Regions from separate parts of the Vreelandella sp. GE22 genome, predicted to be linked through region 4. Evidence: predicted binding sites of a transcription regulator. Region 4 holds the regulator's gene; each other region holds the start of a gene.
The links. The regulator FliA, encoded in region 4, starts transcription of late flagellar genes. The targets are predictions, from matches to a motif close to CTAAAGTTNNNNNNNNNNCNGCCGATA.
Positions count from the first base shown of each region.

Region 1: a site for FliA is predicted at 1,374-1,400, ahead of fliD (flagellar filament capping protein FliD). Genes of this name have one in related genera too.
Region 2: a site for FliA is predicted at 974-1,000, ahead of ACWHRL_RS02550 (flagellin N-terminal helical domain-containing protein). Genes of this name have one in related genera too.
Region 3: a site for FliA is predicted at 1,428-1,454, ahead of ACWHRL_RS02560 (flagellin N-terminal helical domain-containing protein). Genes of this name have one in related genera too.

Region 1 is NZ_OZ309110.1:518,314-520,516, reverse strand. Features, by position in the region: gene fliD (flagellar filament capping protein FliD) at 1-1,327, opposite strand, end outside; gene fliD (flagellar filament capping protein FliD) at 1,479-2,203, opposite strand, start outside.
Region 2 is NZ_OZ309110.1:520,634-522,836, reverse strand. Features, by position in the region: gene ACWHRL_RS02550 (flagellin N-terminal helical domain-containing protein) at 10-900, opposite strand; gene ACWHRL_RS02545 (flagellin N-terminal helical domain-containing protein) at 1,179-2,072, opposite strand.
Region 3 is NZ_OZ309110.1:523,370-525,572, reverse strand. Features, by position in the region: gene ACWHRL_RS02565 (hypothetical protein) at 1-393, opposite strand, end outside; gene ACWHRL_RS02560 (flagellin N-terminal helical domain-containing protein) at 460-1,356, opposite strand; gene ACWHRL_RS02555 (flagellin N-terminal helical domain-containing protein) at 1,598-2,203, opposite strand, start outside.
Region 4 is NZ_OZ309110.1:133,699-135,901, forward strand. Features, by position in the region: gene flhF (flagellar biosynthesis protein FlhF) at 1-176, shown strand, start outside; gene ACWHRL_RS00620 (hypothetical protein) at 173-694, shown strand; gene ACWHRL_RS00625 (flagellar protein FlhE) at 701-1,123, shown strand; gene ACWHRL_RS00630 (RNA polymerase sigma factor FliA) at 1,150-1,848, shown strand; gene ACWHRL_RS00635 (motility protein A) at 1,889-2,203, shown strand, end outside.

The DNA of each region.
Region 1 (2,203 bases), 380 kb from region 4:
TCATATCGAACTGCTGAGAGAGGTAGCTGCTCATGGAGTTCATCTGGGCGAGCATGCCGTCAAGCACCGCAAACTGCTTACGGTAGCGCTCAGTGCTTCGCTCGATGCTGGCTTCCATACGCAGCTTGCGCTGGTCCAGGCTCTCTATTCGCAGCTCAGCACTGCCGATGGAGCTTTTAATGATGCCGTCATCTGCCGTTATATCCTTGAGTGTCGAACTTATGCGCCCTGCAAAACCATCTTCTTTCGTATCACCTGCGAAAAAGGCAGCCAAACCTTCGGAGTTATTGGCAATTGCTTCATCCAGTTTGGCTTCATCGACCTGGAGGCGGCCCTGCTTGTCGATGTCGATACCCATTTGAGCAAGCCGCGTTATATCGCTCGTTCCAAAGTTGCCCGTTACATCCTGACGCAGACGGTTTTCGATAGTGCGAACGGTGCGGTCGCCCACTAAATCGCCCGATGTCTTACCTTCGCCCTTGAATTCGGTCATACGGCCAACGGTGGACTTCATTTCGTTATAGTTGCTAACGAAGGCATTGATGGCTTCTTTCAGTGACGCCTCATCACGCTCGATTACAAGCGTGGATGGGGTCAGGGAGGCAGCGGTCAGGTTGAGCGTTACTCCCTGGATAGCCTCTTCTACCCGATTGCTTTTACTCGTAATCGCGATGCCGTTGACATTCAACTCGGCATCCTGGCCAGCACGTAGCGTGGTGGGGTCCATCGAAAGGGAGGTCAGCCCTGAAAACCCTGCCAGCGAAGCCTCTTTGCCCGTTTCCTTGGAGCTCAACGCCAGGCGATACCCTTTGCCATCATTGATGAGCGAAGCCGTAACGCCAGACTCTTTATCCGCATTGATCTGATCACGAACCTCAGCCAGGGTACTGCCTGCTTTAATATCGACGCCGTAGCTTGTTTGCGTATCGCCAGCCCCAAAATTAAGCGTCAACTTCGTATCGGTTGCCGTAAGCTCCTGGTCCAGTGCCACGCTATTGGACGCAGCGCTGCCGCCGCGCGCCAGTTGGGAAACCGTCACCTCATAGCGACCCGGATTGGCTTTTTCGCTCGCCGTCGCCAGTACGCCTTCTCCCGTTACCGTACTTTTTTGCTGATTGAAAGTAGCGGCATCGTTCAACGCCGTAATAGAGTTCTGCACCCTATCCATTGCGGATTCCAGGCGCCCATAAGCAGAAATTTTGGTTTGCTGAGCACTTTTCTGCTCAAGGATGGGAACGAGCTTTTGGCGTTCGGCCGCATTAAGCTGATCCACCAATCCCGACAAATCCAATCCAGACCCCACACCCAATGCCGTAATAGACGCCATGAGGTTAGTCCTCTAGTAAGTAGTAGAGAAGTACAGTTAAATACTCTATCGGCTGATAAACGACAAACTTTAGCGGTTAAGATTCTTAAAATCCTGTAAAAATGCCCGGCAAACGCCGGGCATTTCCTGTCTCACGAGTAGCGCTTGGCGATCACGACTGGTTGTTCTGGCCAAGCATTCCCAACTGCTCGCTCAGGTAACTGCTGGTCTGGTTCATCTGCGCCACCATGCTATCCATTGCCTGAAACTGGGCGCGAAAGCGCGCGATAGTCTGATCGATGCGCTCCTCGGTGCGGGCGAAACGATTTTCTAACGTTCCAACACGGCTTTCAGCGTTGCTTTCAGCCGTATCCAGACGTCCTCCGTCGCCCACGATGCGCTCGAGAGAAACATTGATTTGCCCGGCCATACCCGTTTCATCGCTACTGCCGGCAAAAAAGCTGGCAAGCGTATCGGGCTGCGTCGCGATGACGTTGTCCAACTTGTCATCGTCGATTTCAAGCTTACCATCGGTTTGCAGTGAAATGCCGATGTCAGAAAGCACGCTAAAGCCATCGCCATCCACTACGCTAGTAATGGCCTGACGTAGATCACGCTCGACCGCCCGAGTAGTGGCGTCGGCGTTCAGACCTGCTGATTGACCGGTTTCGGCGTCAAAACTGGTCAAGCGCGTCAAGGTATCCTTGAGCGAGTTGAAGCCTTCAACGAAGGCATCAACGTTTTTCCGCAACGCTTCGTCATCCTGTTCGACGCTAATGGTACTCGAGGCGCCCGCTTCAGTGAGATTCAGGGTCATGCCCTGAATGGCTTCTTCGACCTGATTGGAGCTGCTTACGATGTCGATGCCATTCACATTGAAGGCCGCATCCTGCCCTG
Region 2 (2,203 bases), 390 kb from region 4:
CTGAGAAGATTAGCCCAGCAGAGAGAGTACAGACTGCGGCGTTTGGTTGGCCTGGGCCAGCATGGAGGTCCCCGCCTGCTGAAGGATATTGGCGCGGGTCATGTTGGAGACTTCTTCGGCGTAGTCAGCATCTTCGATACGCGAGCGCGCTTCGGAGAGGTTGGTTTCGGTTGTGGCCAGGTTATCGATCACTGAATCGAAACGGTTAAGGGTGGCACCCAACGTGGCACGTTCCTCGTCGAGTTCTCCAATTGCACTATCCACCGAGTTGATCAAACTTTGAAAATCGCCATTACCAACGTCTTCACCAGAGATAGCGTCGGCTGCGGCACTTAAATTAGCAACCCCATCGTTCCCACCCTCGGCTGCAACTTCACCCAAGCTTTCGCTAGACGCATTAACGGTAGTTACCGTGATAGTGTCATTGCCGGTAGTACCAGCACCAACCTGAATTTGCAGATCCGTGTTGTTACCATCATCGCCACCAGACAAAAGGCTTGTACCGTTAAAGTTGTTGCTACCTGCAACGCGATCGATTTCGGCGATACGCTCGTTAATCTCGGTAGCAATCGCTTCGCGGTCTTCAGCTGTGTTGGTATCGTTGGCGCCTTGTACCGCCAGCTCACGAATACGCTGAAGATTATCGTTAACCTGGTCGAGACCGCCTTCCATGGTCTGCACCATGGAAATGCCGTCGCTCGCGTTACGGCTTGCTTGGCTCATGCCGTCGATTTGCGCGGTCATTTTGTTGGCGATGGCCTGACCAGCGGCATCGTCAGAAGCGCTGTTGATGCGCAGACCAGAGGAGAGACGTTCTTGCGCCTGAGCCAGCATGCTCTGCGAAGAGCTCAGGTTGTTCTGGCCGATCATGGAGGTGATATTCGTATTGATTACAGACATGAGTATTTTCTCCTGGAAGTATAACTGGCCAGCGGGCCAACTTTGCGACGTTTGTCATGCCGCTACCCCTTGGTAACGGCTGCTCGTGCAAACTCTTTAGAAAACAATACGTTTTTTATGTAAGGGAAAGTAACATTAGCTACTCAACACCCAAGACACCGCGCTTAAGCTCCCGCCATGCGGCGATTTTCAAAAAACTCAATTAACAAAAATTGCGGGTTAAAAAACCAAAAAAACGGGGCCTATTGGCCCCGTCATGGTTTGGCACTAGCGTACTATTAGCCCAGCAGAGACAGTACGGACTGCGGGGTCTGGTTGGCCTGGGCCAGCATGGAGGTACCGGCCTGCTGCAGGATGTTGGCACGGGTCATGTTGGACACTTCCACCGCGTAGTCGGCGTCTTCAATGCGTGAACGCGCTTCAGACAGGTTGGTAGTAGTGGTCGCCAGGTTGTCGATGACCGAGTCGAAACGGTTCAGCGTGGCACCCAGGGTGGCGCGGTTTTCATCGAGGGTTCCAATGGCGCTATCTACTGAGTTAATCAAACTCTGGAAGTTCGCATTAGAGGCGCCGCCATTCGCGATAGCAGCAGCTGCTTCACTTAAATTATTAGCCCCAGGAACCCCGTCCTCCTCTGTTCCAACTGCATCAACTTGACCTAGCCCAGTACTGGACGCATCAATTGTAGCGACCGTGATAGTGTCGTTAGTGCTAGTACCAGCACCCACCTGAATGTTTAGAGGGCCATCACCCGCACCAGACAAGAGGTTTGTGCCATTGAAGTTGTTGCTACCCGCAACACGATCGATCTCAGCAATACGCTCAGTGATCTCGGTGGCAATCGCTGCACGATCATCAGCGGTGTTGGTATCGTTGGCGCCCTGAACCGCCAGTTCACGAATACGCTGAAGGTTGTCGTTGATCTGATCCAGACCGCCTTCCATGGTCTGAACGAGCGAGATACCGTCGCTGGCGTTACGGCTCGCCTGATCCATGCCCTTGATTTGGGCGGTCATTTTGTTGGCAATGGCCTGGCCAGCCGCATCGTCAGAAGCGCTGTTGATACGAAGGCCGGAAGAGAGACGCTCTTGCGCCTGAGCCAGCATGCCCTGGGACTTGCTCAGGTTGTTCTGGCCGATCATGGAAGTGATGTTGGTGTTGATAACAGACATGAATTTAATCCTCGGTGTTTAGTGGCCTGGGAGAGGCCCATGAATCGGCACTTGCATCGCCGTTATTATAATTAACGGCCTGTCGCCCCACTTCTTTAGCTCTTTTGCACTTTTTTATAAAAAAGTCGTTG
Region 3 (2,203 bases), 390 kb from region 4:
CAGTTCGATACCCTCTAATGCCGTTACCCGAAGCCCTTCCTGAGCTCCAACGTCTTCTTTTTTCTTTCGATTAAAAAACCCAAACCTGGAAGGCTCAGTAGTCGCCGGTTTTCTGATTTTGCTATCAAAAACCAAAAAAGCACCTTCTTCTCTTAAAAAGACGTATTTATCCTTGGTATCGAAATAGCAAATACTACCGTTATTAATATTTTCGGATTTTTTCTCCGCGCCTTCTGATGAGACGACGGTCACACTCCCCTTGACCACCAAAATCGCCTCGACCGCTTCCTTCTTGATGTCGACGAAGCGCTCCGTGTCCACCATGCTCGCTCCTTCAGGCAGCTCCAGAGTCTCTTCACCCGCCAGCAGAGCAAGAACGTCCAGGTTTTTCATTTATCCCCCTAATAATAAAAAGGGCCGATATAGACTATCGGCCCTTTGTTACTTATCTTAAATCGATTAACCCAGCAGAGACAGTACGGACTGCGGGGTCTGGTTCGCCTGGGCCAGCATGGACGTACCTGCCTGCTGCAGGATGTTGGCACGGGTCATGTTGGACACTTCCACCGCGTAGTCGGCGTCTTCGATGCGTGAACGCGCTTCGGACAGGTTGGTGGTGGTGGTCGCCAGGTTATCGATGACCGAGTCGAAACGGTTCAGCGTGGCACCCAAAGTAGCGCGGTTTTCATCGAGCGTTCCGATGGCGCTATCCACGGAATTAATCAACGCTTGAAATTCGTCATTGCCGATTGATTCGCCTTCATCAGGGGTAAGTGCTTCGGCTGCTGCTTTTACGCTAATAGTTGCATTTGCAGGGACGTCGCCACCATCAAATACACCTAAACTCTCACTGGATGCATTAATGGTAGTGACCGTGATTGTATCGTTACCGGTAGTGCCAGCACCCACCTGAATGTTCAGGTCTGTGCCAGCACCTTCTGCAGACAAGAGACTTGTGCCGTTAAAGTTGTTGCTACCCGCAACACGGTCAATCTCGGCAATACGCTCAGTGATCTCGGTGGCGATCGCCTTACGGTCGTCAGCGGTGTTGGTATCGTTGGCGCCCTGTACCGCCAGTTCACGGATACGCTGAAGGTTGTCGTTGATTTGATCCAGACCGCCTTCCATGGTTTGTACCAGTGAGATACCGTCGCTGGCGTTACGGCTCGCCTGATCCATGCCCTTGATCTGGGCAGTCATCTTGTTGGCGATGGCCTGACCGGCCGCGTCGTCGGAAGCGCTGTTGATGCGCAGACCAGAAGAGAGACGCTCTTGCGCCTGAGCCAGCATGCCCTGAGATTTGTTCAGGTTGTTCTGGCCAATCATGGAGGTGACGTTGGTGTTGATAACGGACATGGAAGTGCTCCCTTAAAGTTTGGCTGGCCGAAGGGCCTGCTATTCGGCGCTTGTGTCGCCGTTACTATAATTAACGACCATTTAGACGATTACTTTAGAAAATAAACGACTGCGGAATGAAAAAAGTGTTTTCAAACCTCCATGAGGACGGCTCCGCCACGACATGAGAAATACGGTTGAGAACTCAATAAAACGGGGCCTTTCGGCCCCGTCATGGTGTAACGCTACCTATAGCGTGCTATTAACCCAGCAGAGACAGTACGGACTGCGGCGTCTGGTTCGCCTGCGCCAGCATGGAGGTACCGGCCTGCTGAAGAATGTTGGCACGGGTCATGTTGGACACTTCCACTGCGTAGTCAGCATCTTCGATACGTGAACGCGCTTCGGACAAGTTGGTGGTGGTGGTCGCCAAGTTGTCGATGACCGAGTCAAAGCGGTTCAGCGTGGCACCCAAGGTAGCGCGCTCTTCATCAAGTGTTCCGATGGCACTGTCTACCGAGTTAATCAAGCTTTGAAAACCCGCATTAGTGGCGCCTTCACCCGTGATGGCAGTAGCCGCTTCGCTCAGACTAGCAACCGCAACAATTCCTGCATCTGTATCTGCATCAACAGTACCTAGAGCCGTACTGGATGCATCAATTGTAGCGACCGTGATAGTGTCGTTAGTGCTAGTACCAGCACCCACCTGAATGTTTAGAGGGCCATCACCCGCACCAGACAAAAGGTTTGTGCCGTTGAAGTTGTTGCTACCCGCAACACGATCGATTTCGGCAATGCGCTCAGTGATCTCGGTGGCAATCGCGGCGCGGTCATCGGCGGTGTTGGTGTCGTTAGCGCCCTGTACGGC
Region 4 (2,203 bases):
ACCTGGACAACGCCCAGGACGAGGCCGCGCAAACGCTGCGCCAGGACGTGATGCGCCTTTCCAAAACATCTCGCAAGCGCCGCGATACCGCGCTACTCGACGCGCTGATGCATATGTTGATGACCCGGGACGCCATCCGCCAACTGGGTAGCGTCAGCCGCGAGGCCCTGGCATGAGCGGCGGCGACCAGGCATCGGGGCTGCGCCAGTGGGCGAGCCTGCGCAACGAAGAGCGCGCGCAGCAGGCTGTGAGCGAGCACGCCGAGCCCGAGGTGGACACCCAAGCAACCCCGCCGGCAAGCGACGCCGCCACGCCGGTGGTCAAGACGCCGCTGGCAGTGGTGGGGCTACCGACGAAAAGCGTCGCCCCGGTCAAAGAGCGCCTGGGCGAGTGGGCCGAACTTGGCCGGCGCTGGGCGGCGACCCCGGAAAGCTGGGAGGTCGTCCCGGTGGATGCCAGCGAGCCGATGGAGGCGCTTTGCGAGCGCTATTCACGCTGGGCGCTTTGGGTGCGCAGCGACGCGGACGCCTTCGCGAGCATGTATCGCACGCTGCGCCAGCTCAACGACAACCAGGGGCCCCGCCAGCTACTGGCGCTGCACGAGCCCGGCTTGCCCCGCGAAGGGCTTTTAGACAATTTGCAGAAGGCGGCGGCGAATTATCTGAATATCGAACTGCTGCTACTAGCGCGGTAGGCCACAATGAAAAAGCGTTTTCTGAAAAAGAGTCTTCAAGGCGTCGCGCTACTAATGGCGATGGGGGCGAGCCTGACAGTGACCGCTCAGGCGGGCACAGGCAGCTGGAGTAAGGAGGTCACCGGTATGATGGTGGCCATGAGCGACCGGGCGGTCAGCAGTCAGGTTTTGGCGCCGCCGCCGGTAGCGGAGATCGCCCAGGGGCGTATCGAAGGCGTTCACTGGCGGTATGAGGCACCGTTCGGCGCCGCGCTGCATGCTTGGCTTTGCCACCCCGAGCGCTGCGTCGAGCTAAGCGGCCAGCGCGGAAGCGAAACCGGGTTTGCCGGGCTTTCCGCCGATGCGCCGCTGGCGTTTCGCTTCGCGTTGGGGCGCGGGCAGCGGCCGATGCGGGTAAAAGGGCTTCACGTGATTGTGAACTACCAGTGACGAGTGTATAGCCACGAGGCACGAGGATGTATACAGCACAAGGCAGAATTCAACACAGCGAAATGGTCACTCAGCACATGCCGCTGGTGCGCCGCCAGGCGCTGGCGCTGCAGGTCCGCCTGCCGGCGAGCATCGAACTCGATGATCTGATTCAGGCCGGCATGGTCGGCCTATTGGAGGCGCTCGGGCGCTTTGACGCCTCCCAGGGGGCGAGCTTTGCCACCTTTGCCAGCCAGCGGATTCGCGGGGCAATGGTCGATGAGCTGCGCACCCGGGATTGGCTGCCGCGCAGCGTGCGGCGTTCGGCCCGGGCCATGGACGAGGCGGTCCGCCATCTCGAACAGAACCTGGGTCGGGCGCCGGAGGAGGGCGAGATCGCCCGGCATCTGGACATGCCGCTCGGCGAGTATCACCAACTGCTCAACGACGCCAACAGCGGCCACCTGCTGCCCTTCGAGGAGCTTCTGGAAGAGGGCGGGGAACCCGCTCAGGAGGCGCTGAATGCGCCTTTTGAGGAGCTTTTGGATGGTCAGCAGCGCGAAACTCTGATCGCGGCGATCGAAGCGCTGCCCGAGCGGGAAAAGCTTTTGATGGCGCTTTACTACCAGGAGGAGCTCAACCTGAAAGAGGTGGGCGCAGTACTGGGGGTGACCGAATCGCGTGTTTCACAGCTGCACAGCCAGGCGATTAGCCGTCTGCGCGCGCGGCTGCACGAGCCAGATTGACGCATTTTAACCGTTAAACCCAACCGGCGAGGAGCCGTCGATGAACCCCTCTACCTTGATCGGTATATTTGCCAGTATTCTGCTACTGGTTAGCGTGCTGTTTTTCACCGCGGAATCCCCGGAGAGCTTTCTCAACTTGCCCGGGCTTGCCATCGTGGTGACCGGCACCCTGGCGGCGACCTTCATCAGCTACCCGCTCAAGGAGGTACTGCGGGTGGTACGCCTGGTGGGGCTGGTATTTCGCCGCGAGAACACCTACGTGCGCGACGATATCAACGAGCTGGTGTCCATGTCGCGGCTCTGGTTCAAGGGCGACGTACGGGCGGTGGAGCGCGAGCTCGAACACACGCGCAAC